DNA from 2 places in the Stenotrophomonas sp. STEN009 genome. Region 1 is predicted to be linked to the other one. Evidence: riboswitches for the same ligand, from Rfam matches in the RefSeq annotation. Region 1 holds a riboswitch; the other holds the start of a gene.
The links. A riboswitch is a leader RNA that binds a small molecule or an ion and turns the genes downstream of it on or off. The one in region 1 is predicted to bind glycine.
Positions count from the first base shown of each region.

Region 2: another riboswitch for glycine. It lies ahead of ACVOMM_RS07340 (trimeric intracellular cation channel family protein); the one in region 1 lies ahead of gcvP (aminomethyl-transferring glycine dehydrogenase).

Region 1 covers NZ_JBRRES010000013.1:34,410-43,212, reverse strand. The annotation lists gene ACVOMM_RS08225 (catalase) at 1-694, opposite strand, end outside; gene ACVOMM_RS08220 (AraC family transcriptional regulator) at 808-1,518, shown strand; gene ACVOMM_RS08215 (amino acid permease) at 1,601-2,971, shown strand; gene ACVOMM_RS08210 (VOC family protein) at 3,072-3,482, shown strand; gene gcvP (aminomethyl-transferring glycine dehydrogenase) at 3,566-6,433, opposite strand; glycine riboswitch at 6,496-6,598, opposite strand; gene ACVOMM_RS08200 (multidrug effflux MFS transporter) at 6,900-8,126, shown strand; gene ACVOMM_RS08195 (hypothetical protein) at 8,239-8,628, shown strand.
Region 2 covers NZ_JBRRES010000011.1:37,380-46,182, forward strand. The annotation lists gene ACVOMM_RS07315 (primosomal protein N') at 1-115, shown strand, start outside; gene ACVOMM_RS07320 (glutathione S-transferase family protein) at 175-795, opposite strand; gene ACVOMM_RS07325 (NYN domain-containing protein) at 902-1,696, opposite strand; gene ACVOMM_RS07330 (NAD(P)/FAD-dependent oxidoreductase) at 1,816-3,096, shown strand; gene ACVOMM_RS07335 (GIY-YIG nuclease family protein) at 3,196-3,471, opposite strand; glycine riboswitch at 3,511-3,600, shown strand; glycine riboswitch at 3,614-3,719, shown strand; gene ACVOMM_RS07340 (trimeric intracellular cation channel family protein) at 3,802-4,419, shown strand; gene ACVOMM_RS07345 (3-deoxy-7-phosphoheptulonate synthase) at 4,617-5,690, opposite strand; gene ACVOMM_RS07350 (hypothetical protein) at 5,948-6,208, opposite strand; gene ACVOMM_RS07355 (hypothetical protein) at 6,666-7,022, shown strand; gene ACVOMM_RS07360 (DNA alkylation repair protein) at 7,082-7,816, opposite strand; gene ACVOMM_RS07365 (MarR family winged helix-turn-helix transcriptional regulator) at 7,813-8,313, opposite strand; gene ACVOMM_RS07370 (serine hydrolase domain-containing protein) at 8,480-8,803, shown strand, end outside.

The DNA.
Region 1 (8,803 bases):
GCACGCCGAAGCCTTCGATCATGCGCAGCGAGCGTGGAATGGCGCGGTCGCTCATCGCCCACATGATCATGTGCATCGATTCGGGCATCAACGAAATGAAGTCCCAGAACGTGTCGTGCGCGCTCGCTGCCTGCGGGAACGCGCGGTCCGGTTCCATCTTCACCGCATGCACCAGGTCGGGAAACTTCATTGCGTCCTGGATGAAGAACACCGGGATGTTGTTGCCCACCAGGTCCCAGTTGCCTTCAGGGGTGTAGAACTTCACCGCGAAACCCCGCACGTCGCGGGGGGTGTCGACCGACCCGGCACCGCCGGCCACGGTGGAAAAGCGGGTGAACACCGGAGTCTTCTTTCCGACTTCGCCAAGGATGCGCGCACGGGTGTACTTGGCCAGCGAGTGGGTGAGTTCGAAATAGCCGTGGGCGGCGCTGCCGCGGGCATGCACGATGCGCTCCGGGATGCGCTCATGGTCGAAGTGGGTGATCTTCTCGCGGAGGATGAAGTCCTCCAGCAGGGTGGGGCCTCGTGGGCCCTGGCGCAGCGAGTTCTGGTTGTCGGCGACGGGAATGCCCTGGGCCGTGGTCATCGGGGGGTGCGTGCCGCCGGCGTGCAGGTGCAGTTCGTCGCCGTCGCCACGGCGATGGTCGGGGGAGGGGGCGGGTGCGCGCTTGCCGGAGGGCTTGCTGGCGGCCATGGGTCCAGGTCCTGTAGCGGGGAAGTCAACCTCTACCCTCGCGCGCCAGACGTTAAGCCCCGGTCCCGCGCAGGTGATCGCGCGGACAAGGGCGCCTCGGCTATGCTTGGCGCATGCGAGTCGAGCCTGCCGACATCGAAGCCCTGTTCGACGCCATCCCGGACGTGCTGTTCTTCATAAAGGACCGCCAGGGCCGTTACACCCACGTCAACCAGACCATGCTGCGGCGGCTGGGCCTGCGCGCGCGCAAGGACGTGATCGGGCGTACCGCGGCCGAGATCTACCCGACCGGCCTCAGTGCGGACTATGTCGACCAGGACGCACGCGTGCTGTCCGGCGAGGTGATCGAGAACCTGATGGAGCTGCACCTGTTCGCCAACCGCGAGCCGGGCTGGTGCCTGACCTGCAAGCGGCCGCTGGTGGTCGACGGCAGCATCGAGGGCCTGATCGGCATCTCGCGCGACCTGGGCCAGAAAGACAGCCTGGGAACCCAGTACGAGCAGCTGCGGCTGGCCCTGGCCCATCTCAACGCGCATTACGCCGAGAACGTGCGCATGCAGACATTGCTGGACATCACCGGGTTCTCGCTGTCCAAGCTGGAGCGCAGCTTCCGCAAGGTGTTCCAGATGACCCCGCAGCAGGTGCTGACGCGGCTGCGGATCCAGATGGCCATGCATCTGCTGCATGGCGACGACAGCATCGCCTGCATCGGCCAGGCCTGCGGGTTCAGTGACCAGAGCGCGTTCACCCGTAAGTTCAAGGCCGAAACCGGTTTCTCGCCGCGCGCCTACCGCGCCCGCATCGGCGAGCCGGCGCTGGCCTGAGCGGCCTGCTGCACTGTGCCTATCCCCACAGGCGCGGGACAGGGTAAGGTGACGCCCCTGTAGCCGCCGCCCACTCCTGCCGATGCCCGCCAGCCCCGTTACGCCTGCCTCGCCCTCCCGCCTGGGCCATTCGCTCAAGCCACGCCAGCTGATCATGATGGGGTTGGGCAGCGCCATCGGCGCGGGCCTGTTCCTGGGGTCCGGTGTGGGCGTACAGGCGGCCGGCCCGGCGGTGCTGGTGTCGTACCTGGTGGCCGGCGCACTGGTGATCATCGTGATGAACGCACTGGGCGAAATGGCGGCGGCCAAGCCGACCAGCGGCGCGTTCTCGGTCTATGCCGCCGACGCCATGGGCGCCACGGCAGGGGCGACTGTCGGCTGGCTCTGGTGGGTACAGCTGGTGATCGTGATCGCCGCCGAGGCCGTGGGAGCGGCGGGCCTGCTGGCCACGGTCTGGCCTGCCATTCCGGTGCCGATGGCCGCCCTGGCGTTCATGCTGTTCTTCACCGCGATCAACCTGCTGGGGGTCAGGAATTTCGGTGAGTTCGAGTTCTGGTTCGCCATTCTCAAGGTGGTGGCGATCCTGGCGTTCATCGCCATCGGTTTCGCGCTGCTGATGGGCTGGCTGCCGCAGGTGACCTCTCCGGGACTGAGCAACTTCACCGCACACGGCGGTTTTGCACCGCAGGGCCTGGCCGGTATCGGCGCAGCCCTGCTGGTGGTGGTGTTCGCCTTCGGCGGCACCGAGATCGTGGCCGTTGCCGCGGCCGAGACCGAGGATCCCGAGCGCAGCATCGCCCGCGCCATCCGCACCGTGGCCTGGCGCATCCTGGTGTTCTACATCGGCTCGCTGAGCGTGATCATCGCCGTGGTGCCGTGGACCAGCGAAGCGCTGAAGTCGCCGTTCGCCGCGGTGCTGGATGCGGCCCGCATTCCGGGGGCGGGCACGGCCATCACGCTGATCGCAGTGATCGCCCTGCTGTCGGCCCTCAACGCCAACCTCTACGGCGCGTCGCGGATGATGTATTCGCTGGCGCAGCGCCGCGAGGCACCGGCCGTGCTGGGCTGGACCGACCCGCGGCAGGTGCCGGTGATCGCCGTTCTGGCCAGCGTGCTGTTCGGGTTTGCCGCGACGGTGATGGAACTGCTGTTCCCGGACAAGGTGCTGCCGGTACTGCTGAACATCGTCGGCTCGACCTGCCTGCTGGTGTGGACCCTGTCGCTGCTTTCTCAACTGGTGCTGCGCCGCCGTGCGGACCGCCTCGGCTCGCGCCTGCCGTTCCGCATGGCCGGTTTCCCGTGGCTGACCTGCTGCGCCCTGGCGATCCTGGCACTGATCTTCGGCCTGCTGCTGAGCGAGGCGCATACGCGCCTGCAGTTCCTGTCGATGGTGGCCCTGACCGCCACGATCGCGGCCGGCAGTGCGATCGCGCGCCGCATGCGCGAGGCCTGATCCGTACAGCCGAGCGTGGGCTTGGCTCTACAGCGGGCATACATTCTGCGTGCCATCCTGTTCGCGGGGCCGTCATCGGCCCGCTGAACTGGAGCACCCCATGCTGCGCAGTCGTCCGTTCCTGATGTTCACCGGCCAGGCCGAGGCGGCCCTGGCCCTGTACGCCGAGGCGTTCGCCGATTTCCGGCTGCTTGCCCTGCAACGCCATCCCGACGGCGCAGGGGCGGGAGTGCCCGGCCAGGTGCGGCAGGCGACCTTCATGCTCGGCGGCACCAACTATCTGTGCTTCGACAGCCTGGATGTGCACGACTTCACCTTCAGTCCGTCGATCTCGCTGTTCGTCGAGTGCGGTGGCGCCGAACAGTTCGAGCGCGCGGCGCGCGTGCTGGGCGAGGGCGGGCACTGGCTGATGCCGGTGGGCGACTACGATTTCAGCAACCGCTACGGCTGGGTGCAGGACCGGTTCGGTGTGTCCTGGCAGTTGAGCCTGGGGCAGATGCCGGATCCGTGATCGGTTCAGCCGCTGCGCTCGCCGGGCATGGCCCGGCGCTACCGTAAACGAAAACGGCCCGCTTGCGCGGGCCGTTCCGTCAATCACGCTTCGACTTCATCGTCCTTGTAGGCGTCGACCGGGATGCAGGCGCACATCACGTTCTTGTCGCCGTAGACGTTGTCGACGCGGGCCACCGGCGGCCAGTACTTCTGCAGCTTCAGGCTGGGCAGCGGGAAGGCGGCCAGCTCGCGCGGGTAGGCGTGGGTCCACTCGCTGGCCGTCACCGCGGTGGCGGTGTGCGGCGCGTTCTTCAGCGGATTGTCCTCGCGGTCCAGGCGTCCATCCTCGATCGCACGGATTTCCTCGCGGATCTGGATCATGGCATCGATGAAGCGGTCCAGCTCATGCAGCGACTCGCTTTCGGTGGGCTCGACCATCAGCGTGCCGGCTACCGGGAAGCTCAGCGTCGGCGCGTGGAAGCCGAAGTCGATCAGGCGCTTGGCCACGTCCTCGGCGCCGATGCCGCTGCTCTTCTCCAGCGGGCGCACATCGAGGATGCACTCATGCGCCACCAGGCCGTTGCGGCCGGTGTACAGCGTCCTGAAGTGCGGCGCCAGGCGCTTGGCGATGTAGTTGGCATTGAGCTGCGCGACCTGGGTCGCCTTGCGCAGGCCCTCGCGGCCCATCATCGCGATGTACATCCAGCTGATCGGCAGGATCGAGGCGCTGCCGAAGCTGGCGGCGCTGACCATGCCGACGGGGCCGTTGTCACCCAGCTTACCCGGCAGGAACGGGGCCAGGTGCGCCTTGACCGCGCACGGGCCGACGCCCGGGCCGCCGCCGCCGTGCGGGATGCAGAAGGTCTTGTGCAGGTTCAGGTGGGAAACGTCCGAACCCCACTTGCCCGGCTTGGCCACGCCGACCAGGGCGTTCATGTTGGCACCGTCGGTGTACACCTGGCCGCCGTGCTTGTGGATGATCTCGCAGATCTCTACCACCTCCTCCTCGAACACGCCGTGCGTGGACGGGTAGGTCATCATGATCGCGGCCAGGCGGTCGCTGTACTTCTCGGCGTTGAGGCGGATGTCCTCGACATCGACGTTGCCGTTGGCATCGGTCTTGGTGACCACCACCTTCATGCCGCACATCTGTGCCGAGGCCGGGTTGGTACCGTGGGCCGAATCCGGAATCAGGCAGATGTCGCGATGCTCCTCACCACGCGAGCGGTGGTAGGCGCGGATCGCCAGCAGGCCGGCGTACTCGCCCTGTGCACCCGAGTTCGGCTGCAGGCTGACCGCATCGTAGCCGGTGCATTCGACCAGCATCGCTTCCAGCGACTCGATCAGTTCCTTGTAGCCCAGCGCCTGGTCGGCCGGCACCAGCGGATGGATCTGCGAGAACTCCGGCCAGGTCACCGGGATCATCTCGGCGGTGGCGTTGAGCTTCATGGTGCACGAGCCCAGCGGGATCATCGTGCGGTCCATCGCCAGGTCCTTGTCGGCCAGTGAGCGCAGGTAGCGCAGCAGTTCGTGCTCGCTGTGGTGCGTGTTGAACACCGGATGGGTCAGGAACGCGGACTGGCGCAGCAGCCCGGCCGGCAGCGCGTCGGCGGTGCTGGCATCCAGCGCATCCACATCGGCTTGGGCACCGAAGACGGCGGCCAGCGCAACCACATCGGCGCGGGTGGCGGTCTCGTCCAGGCTGATGCCGACCGAGTCGCTGTCGATCGCGCGCAGGTTGTAGCCGGCGGCGCGCGCCTTGGCGTGGATCTCATCGGCGTGCACACCGGTGACGTGCAGGGTGTCGAAGAAGTCGCCAGCAACCTGCACGCCGGCCTTGCGCAGTGCGGCGGCCAGGATCGCGGCCAGGCGGTGCGTGCGGCGGGCGATGCGGGTCAGGCCTTCCGGACCGTGGTAGACGGCGTACATCGAGGCCATCACCGCCAGCAGGACCTGTGCGGTACAGATGTTGGAGGTGGCCTTCTCGCGGCGGATATGCTGCTCGCGGGTCTGCAGGGTCAGGCGGTAGGCCGGGTTGCCCTGCGCATCGATCGAGACGCCGATCAGGCGGCCGGGCATCGAGCGCTTGTAGGCATCGCGGCAGGCCATGAACGCCGCGTGCGGGCCACCGAAGCCGAACGGCACGCCGAAACGCTGGCTGTTGCCGACCACGATGTCCGCGCCCCATTCGCCCGGTGCGGCGAGCAGGGTCAGCGCCAGCAGATCGGTGGCCACGGCGACCAGGCCGCCGCGTGCATGCACGGCCTCGACCAGTGCCCGGTAGTCGGCCACCTGGCCGAACGTATCCGGGTACTGCAGCAGCACGCCGAAGCTGTCCGCTTCCAGCGCTTCGGCCGGGGTGCCGACGCGCAGCACGATGCCCATGGGCTCGGCGCGGGTGCGCAGCAGCTCCAGGGTCTGCGGGTGCACGGCATCGTGCACGAAGAAGGTGTCCGACTTCGACTTGGCGGAACGCTTGGCCAGGGTCATCGCTTCGGCCGCTGCGGTGGCTTCGTCCAGCAGCGAGGCGTTGGCGATCTCCATGCCGGTCAGGTCGGCGCACAAGGTCTGGAAGTTGATCAGCGCTTCCATGCGGCCCTGCGAGATCTCTGCCTGGTACGGGGTGTAGGCGGTGTACCAGGCCGGGTTTTCCAGGATGTTGCGCAGGATCACGTTCGGCGTGTGGGTGCCGTAATACCCCTGGCCGATGAAGCTGCGCAGCACGGTGTTCTTGTCGGCGATCGCGCGGATCTTCGCCAGCGCCTCCACTTCGGTGATCGACTCCGGCAGCGCCAGCGCTGCCGGCGACTTGATCTTGGCCGGCACAATGGCATCGGTCATCGCATCCAGCGACGCGTGGCCGACGACGTCGAGCATCTGCGCGATCTCGGCGTCATTGGGGCCGATATGGCGCTCGACGAACGCACTGTGGTGCTCGAGCTCACGCAGGGAAGGGGTGTTCTGGGACATGGCGAAGGATCCGTCAGGAAAGGGCACACGCACGGGCACAAGCCGCCGGATGGCGGGCTGCGGGGCGCCCCTCTGTCCTTTTGCCTGAGAGTTTGGAAGCGCGGCTGGCCGCAGCTTCGTGCCCCTTCGGCGCCGGATCGAACCGGTCTCTCCAGAGTTGTGTTGCGGGTGGTATCGGGCCTGAGCGATTACGGGCGTTGCGCCTTCGGCAGCGGTGTTCCGCTTCTCCCACCGTGTTGCCCGCCGATTATAGCCGGTTATGGCCTGCTGCCGGGGCCGCCCGGGCAGGGCCGGCGCCTGAATGGCCGATGGCCCGGGGCGTGCGTTTTGTGCGGTGCTGCATGGCATCGGGCGCATTCCCCGCCTATCATGGGCGGATACCCGAATTCATCTGGCGCCGTCCCTGCTGCAGCGGGACCGGCGCCCGCCGTGCGTGCCGCGCATGGCCTTGCCGGACACCGTTCACATGACCGCCGCTGTTGCTCCGTCCACCCGTCGCATGGCCCTGCTGCTCGCGGGCCTGGCCATGTTCGGCCCGTTCTCCATCGACACCATTTTCCCGGCCTTCCCGCAGCTGGCCCAGCGCCTGGCGGTGGATGAGGTGGCCGTCCAGCAGACCATCAGCGTCTACCTGCTGTTCTATGGCCTGATGAGCCTGGCGCACGGGCCGCTGTCCGATGCCTGGGGCCGCAAGCGGGTGATCCTCGGTGGCCTGGTGGTATTTGCCGGGGCCTCGGTCGGCTGCGCGCTGTCCACTGACCTGCCGACCCTGCTGGCGTTCCGCGCGCTGCAGGGCCTGTCGGCGGGCGTGGGCATGATCGTCGGCCGCGCGGTGATCCGTGACCTGTACCACGGCCATGACGCCCAGCGGTTGATGAGCCAGGTCTCGATGCTGTTCGGCATCGCGCCGGCCATCGCCCCGATCATCGGTGGCTGGATTCTGCTCAGCGGTGCCGGCTGGCCGCTGATCTTCTGGTTCCTCGTGGTGTTCTCGCTGGTGCTGCTGGTGGCCACCGCGCGCTTCCTGCCGGAAACGCATCCGCCGGAGGCGCGGGTACCGCTGTCGCCGCGCGCACTGCTGCGTGACTATGTGCGCATCGGCTTCAACCCGCGTTTCCTGCGCCTGGCACTGGCCGGCAGCATCGGCTTCGGCGGCATTTTCCTGTACATCGCGTCCGCGCCGGTGTTCGTGATGCAGCACCTGCATCTGGGCGAAGGCGACTTCGCCTGGCTGTTCATTCCCACCATCGGTGGCATGACGGCCGGCGCGTTCCTGTCCGGGCGCATGGCCGGGCACACCACGCCGACCCGGCAGGTGACCATCGGCTTCTCCCTGTGCGCGCTGTCGACACTGCTCAACGTCGGCTACGTGGTGCTGGCGCCGCAGTTCGCGCTGCCGTGGGCGGTACTGCCCATTTTCCTGGGCGGCATGGGCATGGCGCTGATCTTCCCGATCCTGGCGCTGGCCGTGCTCGACATGTATCCGCACCAGCGCGGCCTGGCCTCGTCGCTGCAGGCCTTCGCGCAGCTGATGGTCAGCACCGTGGTGGCCGGCGTCGTGTCGCCCCTGCTCAGTGCCAGCCCGCTGCATCTGGCGCTGGGCCAGGCCGGCTTCTTCGCCGCCGGGTTTGTGTTCTGGTACTGGGAGCATCTGCGCGAGCGCACCGCCCAGGCGGCCTGCACGGAGGCGTGAGCCCACGGCGGCGACGGCTCGCGGGCTGCGTCGCGGCGCGCGCCAGGCGACGTGAAGCGGCGCAACGGCCGGGGTGCGCTATCCTTGCGCCCCCCACGCAGCGGTAGCGCCCATGTCCATCTCCTCCAAGATCCGCCGCGACCAGCGCCGCCGCAAGGAAGCGCAGGCCGCCAGCCGCGCCGCTGCGCAGGCTTCGCCCGTGGAGCCGCACGCCGAGCTGCGCGACCCGCAGCGCACCCTGCTGGCCGGTATCGTCCGGCGCGACGGCGAGTGGGTACTGGGCATGGATGGCCGCATTGCCGGGCAGACCCACAGCGCGGCACACGTGCTGGCGATGATCATGCAGGCGGGCGAGCTGCATGAGCGCAGCGGCACCCCGGTGCGACTGATGTATTCCGACGCGCTGCGCGACGCCGCGCAGGCCGAAGCGCAGGCACAAGGGCAGACGTTCGAGGAATTCAAATCCGCGCTGGCCGCGCAGCTGGCCGCGAAGAAGGGGTAGCGGCCGGGCCCGCCCCCCCGGCGCGGCGGGGGGGGGAAAAACCCCCCCCCGGGGCCCCGCCCCCCCCCGCCCAACAGCGGGGGGGGGGCGCGGCGCCCCCCCCCGGGCCCCCCCCCCCCCCCCCCCCCCCCCCCCCCCCCCCCCGCAACCAAGGGGGCGGACCCGCGCGCACCCC
Region 2 (8,803 bases), on a different contig from region 1:
ACAGCGCCCGCCTCTGCACGGCGTGCTGGCGCAGCTGGTACCGCAGCTGTATGCCTTGCCGGAAGCCCGCAAGGTGCGCTGGTCGCTGGATGTGGATCCGACGGATCTGTATTGAATGCAAGCGGAATCCGCCGGGCATGGCCCGGCGCTACCGTTACCGCGCGCGATTCCCGCTTACGTCAGCGGTGACATCACGCCGCGCTGGTAAGCGGGTCGCTCACGCAGCCGGGCGTACCACTCGGCCAGGTGGGGCAGGTCCGGACGCTGGATCGGCAGTTCATACCAGGCGTACACCAGTGAACCCAACGGGATGTCGCCCATCGCGAATGTCGCGCCCGACAGCCACGGCTGCGTGGCCAGCGTCGCATCGGCCATCGCCAGGTAATCGGCGGCGCGCACGATGGCGGCATTGATGCGCGATTCGTCGCGGTCTGCCGGCGCGGTGCGCATGATGCCCCAGATCAGATCGCTGTACAGCGGCGCCATCCGCGAGGTGCTCCAGTCCATCCATTTCTCGGCCTGTGCGCGTTCCATCGGATCCTCGGCGTACAGTGTCCCCAGCGCGTAGCGCGCGCTCAGGTAGCGCACGATGGCGTTGGACTCCCACAGCGGCAGGCCGTGGTCCTCGATCACCGGCACCAGGCTGTTGGGGTTCATCGCCAGGTATTCCGGCGTCTGTGTGCCACCGTGGCTGCCGCCCACTTCGATGGACTCGTAGGGCAGGCCGATCTCTTCGGCACACCACAGCACCTTGCGGACGTTGCTGGAATTGCGACGGCCCCAGATCTTCAACATGCGGGTATTCCTTGCGGGCAATGCGAGCGGCAACGATACGCCTGATCGGTGTACATGTGGGCGTGCGGAATGATGCGCGGGGGCGTCGGCCGGGCATGGCCCGGCGCTACCGGTTCTTCTTCGGCAGCGCGCGCACGTAGGACGACTTGCCATCCTTCTTCAGTTCGAACAGACCGATCGCCGCCAGCAGATCACTCAGCTTTCCATAGCCATAGTTGCGCGAATCGAACGAGGCCTGGTTGGCGATCTGGCTGCCCACCGGCCCCAGGTGCGACCAGCCGTCCTCGCCTTCCGCGGCGGACACGGCGCGGCGCAGCATCTTCACCAGACGTGTATCGCTGCGCATTTCCGCGCCGCTCTTGCGCGGGCGCACTTCGTCGCCGCTGCCCGTTTCACCGGTGGCCGGCTCGATGGCACCCGGCTCTGCCGTGCCCTGTTCCACTTCCGGCACGCTGGCATGGGCCTGGCCCAGTGCTTCCAGATAGGTGAATTTGGAACAGGCATTGACGAAGGGTTCCGGCGTCTTCTTTTCGCCGAAGCCATACACCTTCACCCCGTCGGTCAACAGGCGCATCACCATTGGAGTGAAATCAGCATCGCTGGAGACGATGGCGAAGCCGTCGAGGTTGCGCGCGTACAGCAGGTCCATCGCATCGATCACCATGGCCATGTCCGAGGCGTTCTTGCCCTTGCTGTAGGCGAACTGCTGGATGGGCCGGATCGCGTACTCGTGCAGCACCGCCTCCCAGCCTTTCAGCCGTGGGCTCTTCCAGTTGCCGTAGGCACGGCGGACATTGGCCACGCCGTAGCGGGCCACCTCCGCCAGCACTTCGTCGATCTTCGATGCGGGCGCGTTGTCGGCGTCGATCAACAGGGCGATGCGCTTTTCCGGTTCGCTCATGGGCCTCTCGCTGGCGGTTGCCTGAATCCGAGTATCGCCGATCCGCGCGCACGCTGACGTGACAGGCCGCCGCCGTGCGAAGATGCCGGACGGTTCCCCATGCCCCCTGGAGTGAGTCGATGAGTCGTGAGCGCGTTCCCCACCTGGTCGTTGTCGGCGGCGGTTTTGCCGGCCTCTGGGCCACCCGTGCGCTGGCACGCGAACGCATCCGCATCACCCTGGTCGACCGCCGCAACCATCACCTGTTCCAGCCGCTGCTGTACCAGGTGGCGACCGCAGGCCTGTCAGCGCCGGACATTGCCGCACCGCTGCGCCACATCCTCGGCCACCAGCGCAACGTGGAAGTGCGGCTCGGTGAGGTCGTGGCCATCGACAGGCAGCTCCGCCAGGTGCGGCTGGCCGACGGCAGCACGCTGGACTACGACAGCCTGCTGCTGGCTACCGGCGCCACTCACGCCTACTTCGGCAACGACCAGTGGGCCGATGATGCGCCCGGCCTGAAGACCCTCGACGATGCCATTGCCCTGCGCCGCAAGCTGCTGCTGGCGTTCGAGCGCGCCGAAGCCGAACCGGACCCGGCCAGGAAGGCGGCGTGGCTCAGCTTTGCCGTCGTCGGCGGCGGCCCGACCGGCGTCGAACTGGCGGGCACCCTGGCCGAGATTGCACGCCATACGCTGCGCAATGAATTCCGCCACATCGATCCGGCCAGCGCCAAGGTGCGCCTGGTGGAAGCCGGTCCACGCGTGCTGTCCTCGTTCCCGGAAGTGCTCTCGCTGAAGGCGCGCCGGCAGCTGGAAAAGCTGGGTGTGGAAGTGCTGACCGGAACGCCGGTGAGCAACATCGACAGCCAGGGCTTCACGCTGGGTGACCAGTTCGTGCCGGCGCGCACCGTGGTGTGGGCGGCCGGCGTGGCCGCCTCGCCGCTGGCGCGCACGCTGGACGTGCCACTGGACCGTGCCGGGCGCGTGCAGGTGCAGCCGGACCTGACCCTGCCCGGGCATCCGGAACTGTTCGTGGCCGGCGATCTGGCCGCGGTGAACCAGGCCAACGGCAAGCCCGTGCCCGGCGTAGCGCCCGCCGCCAAGCAGATGGGCAAGTACGTGGCCGAGGTCATCCGTGCACGCCTGCACGGCAGGCCGGAGCCCGGGCCCTTCAAGTACGCGGACTACGGCAACCTGGCCACCATCGGCCGCATGGCCGCCATCGTGCACCTGGGGCGCCTGCAGCTGTCGGGCGTGCTGGCCTGGTGGTTCTGGCTGGCCGCGCACGTGTTCTTCCTGATCGGCTTCCGCAACCGCATCGTGGTGCTGCTGAACTGGGCGGTGGCGTATTGGAGCTACCAGCGCAGCGCACGCATCATCTTCGGCGATGACCAGGATGACCGGCGGCCGAAACGGTAGCGCAGGTCTGCAACGGGGTCGGATCCCTTTCCTGCGGAAAGGGATCTGACCCTACGTCGCGTCGCGACTGCCTGCGATGCGCCGTGCCTGGGCACGGCGCTACAAAGATGAGGAATCCAATGCCTGCAACCACGCCAGCTTGCGCTCGCGCGGCAGCTGTTTGAGCTGCCACTCGGCGCGCGAAGCGGCGGAGCGGTCCGGGTACTCGCGCACGGCCAGGATGCGCAGCGGCGGGCGGGCCCGGGTGTAGCGCGCCCCCGTACCGGCGCGATGGGCGGCGAAACGCGCGTCCACGTCGGTGCTGATGCCAGCGTAGTAGCTGCCATCGCGGCATTCGAGCAGGTACAGGAACCACGGGCGGTGGGACGGGGCCATGCCGGGATTATGCCGTGCTGCACCGCAGCGGATATACTGCCCGCGAATGCAGGAGAGAGGCGCCGCGCTGGCGCCCGCCGAAGGCGCAGGCTCCCATGATCGCTCAGGCCGGTGGGCTGGAATCCCACCAACCATGCATTCGACTCGCCGAGCTGGAGAGAGGTCACCGGGCATGCCCGGCACGATCCGCCGAAGGGGCACGCGGCCTACGCCGCTGAACTCTCAGGCAAAAGGACAGCGGGAGCGGCACCGGTCATCGTCATCCCGTCATTGCGCAGGCAATGGCGGCGTCCGCGCATGGCCGGCCCCACCGCGTCCGGAGCCTGTTCCATGTTGCTGTCCATCATCTACCTGATTGCCATTTCCGCCGAAGCCATGACCGGCGCACTGTCCGCGGGACGCCGCCGCATGGATCTGTTCGGCGTGGTCATGATCGCCTGCGTTACCGCGCTCGGCGGTGGTTCACTGCGCGACATCCTGCTTGGCCACTATCCGCTGGGCTGGGTCAAACATCCCGAGTACCTCGGCTTCACCGTGTGCGCGGCGCTGATCGCCACCTGGGTCGCACGCTGGATGCACCACTTCCGCCGCACCTTCCTGGTGCTCGACGGCCTGGGCCTGATCGCCTTCACCCTGATCGGTTGCTCGATCGCACGCGAGGCCGGTCATGCCACGCCGATCGTGCTGATCGCCGGCATGCTGACCGGCGCGTTCGGCGGCGTGCTGCGCGACATTCTGTGCAACGAAGTGCCGCTGATTTTCCAGAAGGAGCTGTACGCGATCATCGCGCTGCTGACCGGCGCCGCCTATCTGCTGCTGCTGCACTGGAACGTGTCCGATGCCACGGCCATCCTGTGCTGCCTGGCGGGCGGCTTCGCCCTGCGCCTGCTGGCGATCCATTACCGCTGGGAAATGCCGAAGTTCGTGTATCACGACGAAGTGCATTGAACGATGGCGTGTTCGCCGGGCGTGGCCCGGCGCTCCCCTTCGTGCCCTGCACCACCCCGGCGATGGACCTGGCGCTGTCGCTCATGCGCAGCGCCAGGCGCATCGCCGGTGCGGACGGGCCGGTCTCCAACTCCGACCGGCCCTGATCGCGGCCGCACCCCCGCAGGCGCAGGCCGCCATCCACACACATGCCGCGCTCAGGCGGCTTCTGACACCGTCACTTCGCGACGGGCGCGCACGGCCGCAGCCAGTCGCTCCAGCACCGTCACGGTGGTGTCCCAGTCGATGCAGCCATCGGTGATGCTCTGCCCGTAGACCAGCGGCTGGCCTTCCACCAGTTCCTGCCGGCCTCCCACCAGATGGCTCTCGATCATCACGCCCACGATGCGCTGTTCGCCGTCCTCCAGCTGAACGGCGATGTCTTCGATCACCTTCGGCTGGTTTTCCGGGTTTTTCAGGCTGTTGGCATGGCTGGCATCGATCATCAGCCGCGTCGGCAGCCTGGCCTTGGCCAGTGCCTGGCAGGCGTCGGCCACGTTGGCCGCGTCGTAGTTCGGCTGCTTGCCGCCGCGCAGGATCACATGACAATCCGGGTTGCCGGTGGTCGAAACGATGGCGGTGCCGCCCTGCTTGGTCACCGACAGGAAGTGATGCGGGTTGGAGGCCGCGCCGACCGCATCGGCCGCGATCTTGACGTTGCCATCGGTGCCGTTCTTGAAGCCCACCGGGCACGACAGGCCGGAGGCCAGTTCGCGGTGCACCTGGCTTTCGGTGGTGCGTGCGCCGATCGCGCCCCATGCCACCAGGTCGGCGATGTACTGCGGCGAGATCACGTCGAGGAATTCAACGCCGGCCGGCAGGCCCAGCTTGTTGATGTCGCGCAGCAGGCCGCGGGCAATGCGCAGGCCCTTGTCGATCCGGAAGCTGCCGTCCAGGTCCGGGTCATTGATCAGGCCCTTCCAGCCCACCGTGGTGCGCGGCTTCTCGAAGTACACGCGCATGACGATCTCGAGCTCGCCGGCCAGCGCGTCGCGCAGCGGCTTCAAGCGCTGTGCGTACTCGATGGCCGCATTCGGATCGTGGATCGAACACGGGCCGACCACGACCGCCAGGCGATCGTCGCGGCCATGCAGGATCTGGTGCAGGGCCGCGCGCGATGCACTGACGGTGTCGGAGGCTTCATCGTCACACGGCAGCATCGCCAGCAGCTGGGCAGGCGGTGTGAGCGGTTCGATGGTGCGGATGCGCAGGTCGTCGGTATGGGGGGGCATGGGGGAGGTCTCCGGTACGTAGGGGGTCCCCAGCGAGGCGGCATGAAAAAAGCCGCCAGGTTCGCTGGCGGCTTTCGGGAATGCGTCTGAAGCTTTCTTCAGGGTGAGCGCAGTCCTTCCTCCGCCAGTGGCTTCGGAAAGTAATACCAGTAAAAGCGGGTAGCGGCTGCGTTCATGGGATGTATTGATAGCACAGCTTCTGCGCAGCACAAAATGTTTCATCCGCAACTGGGGAAGCGGTTCAGCAGCACGGCGATCTAGCGGCTGCCATGCACTTCCACGTCCAGCAGCAGGCCCTCGTGGATATCGGCCCAGCGCTCCAGCACCTGGTCCAGCTCCCGCCTCGCCTCCTCCAGCTGCTCGGGGTTGAGCAGGGACCGCGCCGTGTAGAGATCGGAGACCAGCCGCCGCAGTGTCGATTCCGGTATCGCCACCGAGGGCCCGTCCACATCCGGCAACTGCAACGCCGGGGTGTCGCCGGGAGGGCCGAACAGCGTGACCTGGAGCGTGCTCTGCATGATCGACTTCCCTGCGGGTGGACGTGGGCAATGCACTGTTTACCGCGTCCGGATGACCGGCGCATGTGCCGATGTGCGGATCGATGGTGTCGCGACTGGACCGATGGTGCCACCGCGTTGAGATCTTCCTTCCAGGCTTCCCACCCTTCGGCCCGGAAGGGGCGTGCAGGCGATCGATGCGCGGTTATACGGGCAATGGCATATGCGATACATGTGCTCAAGATGGTTTGCCACCGGAAAAGGGTGGCCGGGTCGGCAAAGCCCGAGGAGATGTTGTTTACGCTTGTCAGCCGGCGTCGCCTTGGGCGGCGCCGGCTGGCAATCCGTCCGCGTTCCATGGCGGGCGGTGCGGGGGGGCGCTTGCGCCCGCCGGATCAGTGACCCGGTCTTTGCCGCCACGTACCGTCCGCCACCTCTTCCGGTGGCGGTGTCGTCTGTCCTGTACGGAGCACACGCCATGAACACACCACACGTTCCCTTCCCCGGTGCCCACCCCGATCCGGCCAATGCCGATCAGGCGCCGTTCGATCCCAACGGTCTGGTCGCCCACCTGCAACGCATCGGCAGCGGTGCGGCCGCCGATGGCCAACCCTGGCCCGAGCGCCATCCAGCGAACGGCCGACGCATGATGCTGGCCGATGCCGATGGCGCACTGGCCGGCCTGCGCATCGTGCAGGAGGTGCTGCTGGCCGCCGAACGCTGCCGCCAGAATGCCGCGCCCGAACATCACGTGAGCGACCGGGTGATGGAAGGGTTGATGCTGGCATCCCTGGGGCTGGCCACGCATGCGGCCGAACGCCTGCAGCCCCACTAGCCGCGTCCGCGCAATGTGACCGGGCCCGATGGCCCGGTCATGGGCCGGCACCCGCCGGATCACAGTGAACGCAGTGCGCGCCTGCGGATGTAGGCGTTGGCAGGGCTGTCGCGCTCGCGTTGCCAGCGTGTGCACAGGTCACGCAGCCACTGCGGCTGGGTCTTCCCGGCATCGTTGAGCCAGTTGCCGACGGAATCCTGCACATAGCGTTCGGGATCATCAGCCAGTGCCTCCAGCAGCGAATGCGCGTGTTCGGGATGCTGCTTGAAAAGAGCGATGTGCGCCGCCCAGACGCCACGGGGACGCAGTGCTTCACAGGCAAACCGGCGCAGATGCGCGGACGGTTCCTGCGTCCACGGCTGCAGGCATTCAAGCGCCAGCAGTGGCCCGGCAACGATGTCGGTGCGCAGCGCCAGCCACGCCCATTCGCGCACGCCGAAATGCGGATCATCGGCCAACGGGCGCATCTTCTCCAGCTTCACCGGCAGGGAGGCGGTGGCATCGCCACCGATCAGGTAGCAGGCCCAGCCGCGCACGGTGTCGGATGCATGCGACTGCCACTGTGCAGGATCACCCTGCCTGGCCTCACGCAACAGCGTTGCCGCCAGAATCATGCGCTGGGTAATGCCTTTGCTGGCGGCATCGCGCATGCATTGAATGGCAGTCTCCGGCAGCACCGCAACGGTCTGCAGCAACACCGCGAAGTCCACGGCCAGACATTCCGCCAGATGCGTGCTGGCGGCTGCCCCGGTATCCAGCTGATGCTTTCGCGCCGGGCTGATCGCTGCGCTCACTGCAGGTCCTTCCGTCCGCTGCCGGTGTGCTGCCACACCTTGGCCAGCAGCTGTGAGAGCTGCACCTGCTCGGCAGTGTCCAGGCCGTTGAACAGGCCCGCGATCCACTGCGTGTGCTGATTGAAGAGGTCTTCGGCCAGGCGCTTGCCCTGCGCGGTCAGCACGATCTGCAGGCGACGACCATCGTCCGCATCGCTGCGCCGCTGCAGCAGACCTTCGCGCTGCAGGCCATCGAGCAGGCCGCTGATGGTGGCGCGGGTGACGCCGGCGCGCTCGGCCAGCGCATGCGGCGACAGTGTGCCGCCGGCACCGTGCAGCAGGAACAGCACGATGAAGCGGCCTTCACTGAGCCCGTGCGGTGCCAGCCGGCTGGCGCAGTCGCGATCGATCGCCGAGGACAGCGGCAGCAGCTGGAAGCACAGATGCAGCAGGGCGACATTGGCGTGGCCACGTCGCCGGGCCTCATCCAGAAGAGCGCCATGTTTAGCCTCAAGCACAGCGATTTCCAATATGTTTAGGTGCCTAATCATATTCATGACGGGATGGAACGCAACACCTACAGGGCCTGCCGCCGGGCCCGGCCGGGCGCACTCCTCGCACAGGGGGCTGCAAGCAGCCGAAGCTGCGGTAGCATCGCGCCACGTCCCGCCAGGAGTTCCACGCATGCGCCGTGCCGTCCTGCTGTTGCTGACGCTGTTCCCCGCCGCCGTAATGGCCGCTCCCCCTCCCGTTCCCTCCCCGGCCCGGATCGATGCCGAGGCCAAGCGCCTGATGCAGGTGGCTCACGCCCGCGGGATGGCAGTGGCCGTCGTCGACGGTGGCAAGGTCGTGCACGTTGCCGCCTATGGCGAGCGCAACGCTGCCGGCGAACCGCTGCAGACCGACACGGTGATGTATGCGGCATCGCTGACCAAGATGGCCTTCGGCCACCTGATCGCGCAGCTTGCACAGGACAAGGTGATCGATCTGGATGCCAGCATCGCCAGC